One region of the Halomonas sp. XH26 genome, then DNA from elsewhere that is predicted to be linked to it. Evidence: predicted binding sites of a transcription regulator. Region 1 holds the regulator's gene; the other holds the start of a gene.
The links. The regulator LexA, encoded in region 1, represses DNA repair genes until DNA is damaged. The targets are predictions, from matches to a motif close to TACTGTNTANNTANACAGTA.

Region 1 (6,036 bases):
CGCGTGTCTCAAGCTTTATTGCTCAACAAGGTGGTTCTATCACTGAAGCAAGCCAGCATTCTGATCTTGAGACTGGCCGATTCTTCATGCGATACGAAATTTTGGCAGATTCGTTGGGTATGTCGGCGGAGGCGTTACGTAGTGCGTTTGAGCCGGTGGCTAAAGCCTTCAATATGCAGTGGTCGCTCGTCGATACTCAAAAGCGTAGGCGTGTGGTGTTGATGGTGTCGCGGGAGTCTCACTGCCTGGTTGATCTGCTTTATCGTTGGCAGGCTGGGGAGCTTGATTGCGATATTGTCGGGGTTATTTCAAACCATGAGGATATGCGATCACTCACTGAGTGGTATGGCATTCCTTACCATCATGTGCCCGTAGATCCTGATAACAAGCAGGTTGCTTTCGAGCAGGTGCAAACTCAGATTGATAGCGCAAGGGCTGACTGCGTTGTGCTGGCACGTTACATGCAGATTTTGCCACCTTCGCTCTGCTCACGTTACGCGGGACGGGTGATTAACATCCACCATAGCTTCTTACCCTCTTTTGCCGGTGCTAAGCCCTATCATCAAGCTTACCAGCGTGGCGTTAAGCTAATCGGTGCTACCTGTCACTATGTCACTGAAGAACTGGATGCTGGGCCGATTATTGAACAAGATATTCATCGGGTAAGTCATTGCCACACGCCAACGGATCTCGTGCGTTTTGGGCGCGATGTCGAAAAAGCGGTATTGGCGCGTGGTTTACGATGGCATTTAGAAGACCGAGTATTAATCCATGGCAATAAGACCGTGGTGTTCAGCTAAGCATGTTGTTTAGATACGCAGAGTTTTTAGTCAATTCAATTTTACAGCTGGCTTGTCGTTAGCTGACGGGTAGATAGGGGCATCCATGTCTTTCGCGCAAAGTGTTTTAGCTCCCTGGGCATTGTTGCTGACGTGGTTGGTATCGTTGAGCGTACTTGCATGGATGATATGGCTGCGCCCTTGGCGAGTACTGATAGGCGATGTGGCTCTTCAGCATCGGTGGTTAGCCGCGACGCTCGCTGTAGTGTTGATGTGGCAACTGCGTGCTCAGGCAGTCGATTGGCTAACCCTGCACTTAGTATTCACTGTCTTAATGACGTTGGTATTCAAAATGCCTCTCGCATTAATCAGCAATGTGCTGATTAATGTTGCGATGTCAGCTATTGGCCGCAACGAATGGGTGTTACTAGGCGCTAATGTATTGGTAACCGGCATTGTACCTGCGGTCATTACCGGTTTGGTATGGCGATGGGTAGATCGGCGCCTGCCGGATAACTTGATGATCTTTCTATTCGTATGCGGCTTTTTTGGCGCAGCGCTGGCAACACTGGCAGGAGGGTTGTCGGCGGTCTTGCTAATCATGGTGGCGGGTACCGACTCTGAAGCTGTGTACTTAGCCCAAGAGTATGCGCGCTTCTTACCCCTGTTAATGCCCTCCGAGGCTTTCATCACAGGGATGTTGCTCAGTATTTTATTGGTGTATCACCCGAGTTGGGTAGCTACGTTTAATGATCGTCGCTATATAGACTCTCAGTAACATTGCGATAGCCGGTGAGTATCTCTATCGAGTGCCTCACCGGCATTTACACTTACTCGCTTATCCCAGTGCTTGGCCGTTACCGCCACGTATGACACCAACTCCCACCCCTTCGATATCCAACTGCTGCGTGCGTAGGTCAATTTCTATGGGCGCAAAGTCGTTGTTTTCAGCAATCAGCGTCACCGTATGGCCCTGTCGTTTAAAGCGTTTTACAGTTACTTCATCTTCTAGCCTTGCCACCACAATCTGGCCATCACGAACCCGGTCGGTGCGATGCACGGCAAGAAGGTCGCCTTCCAGTATGCCAACATCCTTCATTGACAAGCCTCGCACCCGAAGAAGGTAATCCGCTTTGGGGGTAAAGTATTCAGCGGGGAGTGGGCAATAACGATCAATGTGTTCCGCTGCTAGAATCGGGCTTCCTGCGGCCACTTCGCCAATGACAGGTAAGCCATTGGGTAGTGGTTCTACGTTGGCGGCAGGCGCTGTTGCCGAGACATCACTGACATCCTGCGGTTCCTGATTAGGCAGTCGAATCCCCCGCGAGGTATTGCGAATGATGCGGATGGCACCTTTACGCTCAAGCGCTCGTAAATGCTCTTCAGCAGCGTTAGGGGAGCGAAAGCCTAGCGCTTTGGCAATTTCTGCGCGGGTTGGCGGATAGCCAAATTCAGACATCGTTTTAACAATAAAATCAAAAACATGCTGTTGACGAGCAGTAAGTGGACGCGACATAACAAACTCCAAAAAATTAAACAAGACAGTGGCTACATGTCGGCTTAAACAGTATGTGGTTAAGTATACAGTATGTTGCTCTGTCCAGTACATGCTAGAGCGTTTCGCTATGGCATGGGAGTCGTTATGCGAATGGTGTCAGGAGTGGAGATAAGAACGGTAAGTCTGAGGGGCTCTGTCGACGGAGCGTCTGATGGCAGGCGTTTGAATAGGGGCCTAGGGTGCATTTGAGCGTTGGGTAAAAAGCTAAAGATAAGTGATTGAGCCAAATAGCGTTATGGCATAGTATTTAACGATGTTTTAAACACTCGTTTTCTGGAGGGCGCTATGGCGCAATCTGATACGGTAACACGTATCCTCGATACCGCTGAGGTGCTGTTTGCCGAGCGTGGTTTTGCCGAAACATCGCTACGCAATATCACCAGTAAAGCGCGGGTCAATTTGGCGGCTGTCAATTACCACTTTGGTTCTAAAAAAGCGCTTATCCAAGCGGTGTTTGCGCGCTATTTAGACCCTTTCTCGCAACGTTTTCACACGGCGCTTGATGAGCTGGAAGCGCAGTACAACGGTGATGTGATTCCGCTTGAAGTGCTGTTGGAAACAATGGCAAGCACGGTGCTGGCAGTGCCTGCTGAGCGCAATAGCCTGAAGGTGTTTATGCGTCTGCTAGGGTTGGCGTATAGCCAGGCACAAGGGCATTTACGCCGTTATATCCAACAGCAGTACGGAGACGTATTTACCCGCTTTACTGAACTCGTGCGCCAGGCAACGCCAGATTTACCTGATGCTGAGCGTTTTTGGCGACTGCATTTCATGTTGGGCACCGTGATTTTTACGCTGTCGGGTCTAGATGCGCTGCGAGACATTGCTGCGAAAGACTATAATGAGCAAGTAACCGTCAGGGATTTGGTAAGACGTTTACGCCCTGTCGTGGTTGCTGCCATGAATGCTCCGCTACCGCCTGCTGCTGATGAAGGACATTATGCGAACGCCCACGCTAGCTGAACTACCCCCGCAGAATGGTGGTTGGATAGAAATCAATATCAAACAGCAGCAGCTATGCTGGTGGCAAGGGCGTACGCTGCAGTACACGTGCTCTGTATCCACCGGTGAGAAAGGTGTAGGACAGCAGGAAGGTAGTGGTCAAACCCCCCTGGGATGGCATTATATCCGCGCATCGATAGGTGGCGGTTTAGCTGATAATGCTGTTTTTCGGGGGCGACGGTGGACTGGGGAGGTGTTTACGTCGGCGCTTGCGGCGGAATTCCCTCATCGTGATTGGATATTAACGCGCATTTTGTGGCTCTGTGGTTTAGAGAGAGGAGTGAATCGCGGCGGGGATGTCGACACTCAGCGTCGCTTTATCTACCTTCATGGCACGCCACCTGATCAACCGATGGGTGTGGCTGCTTCACATGGGTGTATTCGGTTGCGCAATGACGATCTGCTTTATCTTTTTGAGCATGCGCCGCCGGGCACACCTGTTTGGCTTCATAATGGCTAAGCGTAGGCAGCTTATTATTGATTTTTTGACACGAGAGATTGATCAACTAAAATTGACGGCCCTTTTGTTGGATCCATCACAATGACTCAATCTTTAGGCCCGGTCATGCTTGACCTTGAAGGGCCGCGATTAACCAAAGCTGAAAAACATCTTTTGATGGACCCTGCTGTGGGCGGTGTCATTTTATTCGCTAGAAATGTCGAGAATGCTTACCAGGTTAGAAAGCTTTGCAGTGATATTCGTCGTGTCCGCGGCGAGCTGTTACTTGGTATTGATCAAGAAGGCGGTCGCGTTCAGCGAATTAAAGAAGGCGTTACTCGCATGCCAGCCATGGCACGCATTGGTGATCAATTCGCTGAGGATTCGGCATCCGGTCTTGCACTAGCAAAAGATGCGGGTTGGTTGCTGGGGATGGAAATGGCTGCTTGCGGTCTGGATATCAGCTTTGCGCCTGTTTTAGATGTCGAAAGTGGCATCTCTAGCGTTATCGGTGATCGTAGCTTCAGCACCGACCCTGCACACGTCGCTGCGCTGGGTCAGTGTTTTATCAACGGTTTGCATGAAGCGGGTATGGCGGCGGTAGGTAAGCATTTTCCTGGCCATGGTGGCGTTGCCGCTGACTCCCATGTGGCGTTACCTGTGGATGACCGTCCGCTGGCGCTTATTAAACAGCGCGATCTTGTTCCGTTTAGCCAGCTTGCTACTCAGCTTGATGGTGTTATGCCTGCCCATGTTATTTATAGTGCGTTTGACTCACGTCCTGCTGGCTTCTCACCTAGCTGGTTGGGAATGTTAAGAGAGTCCCTGGGGTTTAAAGGTTGTATCTTTTCAGATGATTTAAGCATGGCGGGTGCTCATGAAGCGGGTGACCCGAAGGAGCGCGCCAGTGCTGCCCTTGCCGCAGGATGCGACATGCTATTGGTCTGTAATGACCGCTCTGCAGCGTTAGACGTTGTTGAAGCATGCCAAGGATTACACAGCAAACGACCAATCAAGCTACGCTATGGGCGAGCCCGTCCAGATGTGGATGCGCTAACGGCGCTTGGCCGCTGGCGTCGTACCCATGCCAAATTAGAAGCGTTGGCGAACTAACCCCATCTTTTCTTAAATTATTTCGTTTTTAAGTCACTGACTAGTTAACCTCTTCTTGGAGTAACCCGATGTCCAAACTGGATAAAGAGGCGCTTGAGTCGCTTGACTCAATGCGTGAGCTGATGGATAACGCTGACTGCTTAATTTCTCAAGAACAAGTTGAGCGCGCACTGGATCGAATGGCCGAGGCAATTAGCAAAGATCTAGGGGATAAGTTGCCAGTTTTTTACTGTGTTATGAATGGCGGCTTGATCACTACAGGGCACCTGCTAACTCGATTAGGTTTCCCTCTTGAGGTTGATTATCTGCACGCGACCCGCTATCGCAATGAGTTGCGTGGTGGCGAACTTTTTTGGCGTGTTTCTCCAGAAATTCCCATGGCAGGGCGCCACGTAGTCATCGTCGATGACATTCTTGATGAAGGCTCTACGTTAGCCGCTATTCTTGCCTACTGCGAGGAAGCCCAAGCGGCGAGCGTTACAACGGCCGTGCTGGTGGATAAGCAGCATGACCGTAAAGCGGTGCCTGGCTTAAAAGCCGATTACTGTAGCCTAGAGGTTGCAGATCGTTACGTGTTCGGCTTTGGCATGGATTATAAAGGCTACTGGCGTAATGCCCCTGGAATATTTGCTCCCAAGGGCATGTGATGTTCTGGCCTAGCGGGGCGAGAAGCGCCTGGCTAGGCCTGTCTCCGCAATCATTCGGGTTGATATCTCTTCTACTGAAAAGCGTGTCGTATCGATAAACGGGATGTGCATCGAGCGATATAGCGACTCAGCCTGTTCAACTTCTTGCAAACACTGATCCATTGAACTGTAGCGGCTGTTTGGACGGCGCTCGTTGCGTATTGCTGCTAGCCTGCGAGCATCAATTGTCAGACCAAACAGCTTGTGTCTATGAGGAGCCAGTGCCTTGGGTAGTTTTAAACTGCCATCTTCATCCAGGTCATCTTCAGTTAATGGGTAGTTAGCTGCTCGAATACCAAATTGAAGCGCTAGATAAAGAGAGGTGGGTGTTTTTCCGCAACGTGAAACGCCAACCAGAATAATGTCGGCTTTATCGTATTGGTGCGTTCGTGCGCCATCATCATTATCTAGTGCAAAATGGACGGAATGGATGCGATCCATGTAGACATCATCGCTACC
Region 2 (6,036 bases), 1.4 Mb from region 1:
CCACAAATAAAAAATAGTCGCGCTAAATAAAATGCCTCTAGGGTGCGAGTGATGACTCATTCGCGCCCTAGGGGCGTTTTTTTATAGTGTGTGGCGTTTGCTAGCGCGTTATCGATTGAAAAAAGCGTTTAGTGCGGTGGCCGTTGGCTAGCGTGCAGCATTTCGCGGGCGTGGGCGAGTGTTTGGTCAGATAGCGTTACACCGCCCAGCATGCGGGCGAGCTCGCTAATCCGACCACGCTCGTCTAGCAGGGCCATATGGGTCAGCGTGCTATCTCGTTTGGCACGTTTTTCAATATGCAGATGCTGATGCGCCTGAGCGGCGACCTGAGGCAGGTGGGTGACGGTCATTACTTGACCGTTTTCGCCGAGCTTGCGTAGCAGTTGACCGACAATTTCGGCCGTCGCTCCCGAGATACCCACGTCCACTTCATCGAAGACCAGGCTGGGAATAGTGGAGTGGGAGGCGGCCACCACTTGAATAGCAAGGCTGATGCGCGATAATTCACCGCCCGAAGCCACTTTGGTTAGCGGCCTAGCAGGCTGGCCTGGGTTCGCGCTAATCAGGAATTGGACGTGGTCCAGGCCTTCTGGCGTAGGCGTTTCACGCGGGGTAACGTCCACGTCAAAACGTGCTTTACCCATGGCCAAGAACCCTAGCTGTTGTTGTACTTCTTTGCCCAAGCGAACGGCGGCTTTTTGTCGCGCCTCGCTTAGTTGTTTGGCATCGCTGCGATAGCGCTCGCGGTATTCAGACACTTGGTTGCTTAACGACTCCAGGTCGTCGTCGCTGGCTTCTAGCAGTTCGACTTCCTGGCTGAGCCGGGCATGCAGCGCGCAAATCTCTTCCGGGGCAACGTGATGCTTGCGGGCAATACGGTGGACATCGCCAAGCCGTTCTTCTACCCAGGCTAGGCGTTCCGGGTCTAGTTCGGTAGTACTGGCAAGACGATTTAGCTCGCTTGAAGCCTCCTCTACTTGAATGCGCGCATCGCTAAGCATGGCCAAGGTATTGGCCAGTGTGCCTTTGTCACTGCCGGGTAGCGCGCTTAAATGGGCATAGGCTTGATTTAACAGCGACAGAGCGCCACCTTCATCGCTCGCGCAGCAATCGGCGGCAAACTGGGTTTCACGCAGCGTCTCTTCCGCATGGGCGAGAGTATGCTGCTCTTCTTCTAACGTTTGCAGCTCACCCTCTGCCAGTCCCAGTTGATCTAACTCTTCTACTTGGTAGCGCAGCAACTGCCGCTTTGCCTCAACTTCACTGCCTTCTTCGCTGAGTTTTTTTAATCGCCGCCGGGCGCTGCGCCACTCGCGGAAGGTTTCAGCCAACTGCTGGCTACGCTCACGTAGCCCGGCATAATCATCTAGCAGGGCGAGATGGGTTTCTTCACGCATAAGTGCCTGATGAGCATGCTGTCCATGGATTTGAATCAGCTGCTCGCCCAGCGATTTTAGGTCGGCGATGGTGGCAGGGTGGCCATTGATCCACGCTTTGGAGCGACCGCTGGCTGTAACCACACGGCGCAGCAAGCACTCTTCAGCAGGCAGCTCGCGAGCAGTCAACCACTCTGTGGCAGCGGGTAGATGTTGAATATCAAAACGAGCGGAAAGGTCGGTGCGCTCACGCCCATGGCGCACGCTGCCAGCGTCGGCACGCTCACCCAAACATAGGCCAAGTGCCCCGAGTAAAATCGATTTGCCTGCCCCAGTTTCCCCGGTAATCGCCGTCATACCACGGGTTAGGTCGAGTTCAAGGCGGTCAACAATAGCGTAATCTTGGATTGCTAGCTGCGTGAGCATAAGGCCTCCTGAGGCGGTGCGGCACAGAAGCTGGATACTTATCCAATAATTGTTGTTTTATACAGTAGTCTATAACTCACTTCAATGCCCCTCTTGAGATGGCTTTTATGGCCCCCATATAGCGTCCATACGTGGTTAATACTCGTTACTTAACCGAGGTGGCCGTTAATGCCACCGCTGCATACTTTTCAGGAGCTAGGCATGGCAAAAGAACCGCAAACCCCATTAGAAGATGAGTTGGCCCGCCAAGAGCAAGAAGCGGAAGTCACCGAGCAAGCGGCTGAAGAGCGCCTGGTCGAGGGTGAGCTGGAAGGCTTGATCGAGGAAGACGCTGCGTTAGAGGGCGGCGTGGGAAACCCAGAAGCCGATATGCTAGCCGCTCAGGTGGAAGAGCTTGAGCAGAGCTTGGCGGAAGCTAAAGACCAAGCGCTACGTGCCGCTGCTGAAGCTCAAAACGTGCGTCGCCGAGCTGAGCAAGAAGCTGAAAAAGCGCGCAAGTTTGCTTTAGAAAAATTTGTTAAGGAGCTATTGCCCGTTGTTGATAGTCTGGAAAAAGCCCTAGAGAGCATGGAAGACGGAGCCTCTGACGTACATCGTGAGGGCGTTTCCATGACCCTCAAAATGCAGTTAGGCGTATTGAATAAATTTGGCGTGGAAAGCGTTGAACCCCAGGGTGAGCCCTTCGACCCGCAGGTTCACGAAGCGATGGCGATGGTGCCGAATCCCGAGCTTGAACCCAATACCGTCATGGACGTGATGCAGAAGGGTTATTTGCTTAACGGCCGCCTAGTTCGCCCCGCGATGGTGGTAGTTAGCCAAAAAGCCAATTAAGCATTGGCTGACGCAAAGCAAAAAAAAGCCCCTTGAAATGCTGCAAGCGGCCCCCAAATAAAGGGCAACCCGCGGGAAAACCCGCAAACGCTTTAAATTTCAAAAAGCAGATTTTTTGACATCAGCTTTCAAACATCAGTTTTGTAACAACCGAATTCGAGGTTTTTGCTATGGGACGCATTATTGGTATCGATCTGGGCACCACCAACTCTTGTGTGGCAGTGCTCGATGGTGACAGCGCTAAAGTCATTGAAAATGCCGAAGGCGGCCGCACTACGCCTTCCATTATTGCTTACACCGACGATGGTGAGACGCTGGTAGGCCAGGCGGCAAAACGTCAGGCCGTCACCAACCCTGAGAACACTCTTTACGCGATTAAGCGCCTTATTGGCCGTCGCTTCAAAGATGATGTCGTACAAAAAGACATCAAAATGGTGCCTTACAAAATCGCCGAAGCCGATAACGGTGATGCCTGGGTTGAAGTAAAAGGCAAAAAAATGGCGCCGCCGCAGGTAAGTGCGGAAGTGCTGAAGAAAATGAAGAAAACCGCCGAAGACTACCTCGGTGAAGCGGTAACTGAAGCGGTCATTACCGTACCGGCGTACTTTAACGACAGCCAGCGTCAGGCCACGAAAGATGCGGGCCGTATCGCCGGTCTTGATGTTAAACGCATCATTAACGAGCCGACCGCTGCTGCATTGGCCTACGGTATGGACAAATCCCGTGGTGATAAAACCATCGCGGTATATGACCTGGGTGGCGGTACTTTCGATATCTCTATTATCGAAGTGGCCGATGTTGACGGCGAAACCCAGTTTGAAGTGTTGGCCACCAATGGCGACACCTTCCTGGGCGGCGAAGACTTCGACTTGGCGTTGATCAACTACTTAGTTGACCAGTTCAAAGCGGACAGCGGTATGGATCTGTCTGGCGACAACCTCGCTATGCAGCGTCTGAAAGAAGCGGCTGAGAAGGCTAAAATTGAGCTTTCCAGTGCCCAGCAGACAGACGTTAACCTGCCGTACATCACCGCTGACAACACTGGCCCGAAACACCTTAACGTGAAGGTGACGCGTGCCAAGCTGGAGTCGCTGGTTGAAGATCTGGTACAGCGCTCGCTCGACCCGTGCAAAATGGCGCTGAAAGATGCTGGTTTGTCTGCATCTGAAATCGACGAAGTGATTCTGGTCGGTGGCCAGACGCGTATGCCGATGGTGCAGAAGAAAGCCGCTGATTTCTTCGGTAAAGAAGCGCGTAAAGACGTCAACCCAGATGAAGCGGTTGCTGTTGGTGCGGCGATTCAGGGCGGTGTTCTTGGCGGCGACGTAAAAGATGTACTGCTGCTGGACGTGACGCCGTTGACCCTGGGTATTGAAACCCTGGGTGGCGTAATGACGCCGCTGATCGACAAAAACACCACCATCCCCACGAAGAAGACACAAACCTTCTCCACGGCGGATGACAACCAAACGGCAGTGACGATTCACGTCGTTCAGGGTGAGCGTAAGCAAGTCTCGCAGAATAAGTCGCTGGGTCGTTTTGATCTTGCCGATATTCCGCCAGCGCCGCGTGGTGTGCCGCAGATTGAAGTGGCCTTCGACCTGGATGCCAACGGCATTCTAAACGTGTCGGCCAAAGATAAGGCGACCAATAAAGAGCAGTCTATCGTCATTAAAGCGTCCAGCGGTCTCACGGATGAAGAGATCGAGCAAATGGTACGCGATGCAGAAGCTCACGCGGACGAAGACAAAAAGTTCGAAGCGCTAGTGCAACTGCGTAACCAAGCAGATGGCATGATTCACGCCACTCGCAAAACCGTGCAGGAAGCCGGCGATAAAGCGACCGATGACGAGAAACAAGCCATCGAGACCGCGATCAGCGAGCTGGAAGAAGCAGTGAAGACTGACGATCAGGACAACATCCAGCAGAAGCTGGACGCGCTGACCGAAGTGTCTGGCCAATTGGCGCAGAAAATGTACGCCGAGCAGGCAGAAGCTGCTCAGCAGGCGGACGGTGAAAGTGCTGAAAATGCCAGCACCAAGCCAGAGGATGACGTGGTTGACGCTGAGTACGAAGAAGTCAACGACGACAAAAAGAAACAGTAAATCACCTCTATCTGCTAAGGAATGCGGTGGCGCGGGAGACAACTCCCGCGTTGCTGTTTCCGAAGTAGACGCCTAATTAAGTGCGTAGCTAACCAGGAGGCGTAGGACCCATGTCCAAACGCGATTATTACGAAGTCCTGGGTGTCGAAAAAGGGGCTGATCAGAAAGAGATCAAAAAGGCCTATCGCCGCTTGGCGCAAAAATTCCACCCTGATCGAAACCCGGACGATAACACTGCAGCGGAAAAATTCCGTGAGGTGTCAGAAGCGTACGAAGTCTTAAGCGATGGCGAGAAGCGCGCGGCGTATGACCAATTTGGTCACGCTGGTGTTGACGGCCAGGGCGGCGGCTTTGGCGGTGGCGGGTTCGGTGGTGGTGGCGCTGGCGACTTCAGCGACATCTTCGGCGATGTGTTTGGCGATATCTTTGGTGGCGGTGGTGGCCGTCGTCGTGGCCCTAACGCCCCCGCACGTGGCAGTGATCTACGCTACAACTTAGAGCTGGATCTGGAAAACGCCGTTTCCGGCACAACCGTTGATATCCGCGTGCCACGCCATATCGAATGTGACCGCTGCGATGGTGAAGGTGCTGAGCCTGGTTCTAGCAAAGAAACCTGCCCCACGTGCCATGGCCACGGCCAAGTGCGTATGCAGCAAGGTTTCTTCGCGGTTCAGCAAACCTGCCCGACCTGTCATGGCAGTGGCCAGCACATCAAAGTGCCGTGCCACAAATGTAACGGTGAAGGCCGCGTGCGGGAAACGCGCACGCTATCGGTGAAGATTCCGCCGGGAGTGGATACTGGTGATCGCATTCGTCTGAATGGCGAAGGTGAAAGTGGTATTAACGGTGGCCCGCCCGGAGACCTGTATGTTCAGGTGTCGATCAAGCCACACCACATCTTCCAGCGCGATGGCAAACACCTGCAGTGTGACGTGCCGATCAACTTTGTTGACGCTGCATTAGGTGGGGAGCTAGAAGTACCCACGCTGGATGGCCGTGTGAAGCTGAAGATTCCACCGGAAACTCAAACCGGTAAACTCTTCAGGTTGCGCGGTAAAGGCGTGAAGCCGGTACGCGGCGGCGCCCCTGGCGACTTGCTTTGCAAAGTGGTGCTGGAAACGCCGGTCAATCTCAATGACGAGCAGAAAGACCTGCTTCGTCAGTTGCAAGAGAGTTTTGACGGCAGCAATAGCCACAGCCACTCGCCGAAGAAAACAGGTTTCTTCGACAGCGTGAAGAAGTTTTTTGAAGAGATGAAGCCGTAACGGCGATTCACTTCACAGCACATCAGCGCCCCG

Region 2: a site for LexA is predicted at 1,850-1,869, ahead of recN (DNA repair protein RecN). Genes of this name have one in related genera too.

Annotation. Positions count from the first base shown of each region.
Region 1 covers NZ_CP071889.1:1,733,512-1,739,547, forward strand. The annotation lists gene purU (formyltetrahydrofolate deformylase) at 1-800, shown strand, start outside; gene J4377_RS08040 (energy-coupling factor ABC transporter permease) at 886-1,557, shown strand; gene lexA (transcriptional repressor LexA) at 1,618-2,295, opposite strand; gene J4377_RS08050 (TetR/AcrR family transcriptional regulator) at 2,623-3,300, shown strand; gene J4377_RS08055 (L,D-transpeptidase) at 3,278-3,799, shown strand; gene nagZ (beta-N-acetylhexosaminidase) at 3,881-4,891, shown strand; gene J4377_RS08065 (hypoxanthine-guanine phosphoribosyltransferase) at 4,960-5,538, shown strand; gene J4377_RS08070 (pyruvate, water dikinase regulatory protein) at 5,548-6,036, opposite strand, start outside.
Region 2 covers NZ_CP071889.1:356,719-362,754, forward strand. The annotation lists gene fur (ferric iron uptake transcriptional regulator) at 1-17, shown strand, start outside; gene recN (DNA repair protein RecN) at 129-1,802, opposite strand; gene grpE (nucleotide exchange factor GrpE) at 2,004-2,633, shown strand; gene dnaK (molecular chaperone DnaK) at 2,804-4,738, shown strand; gene dnaJ (molecular chaperone DnaJ) at 4,849-6,003, shown strand.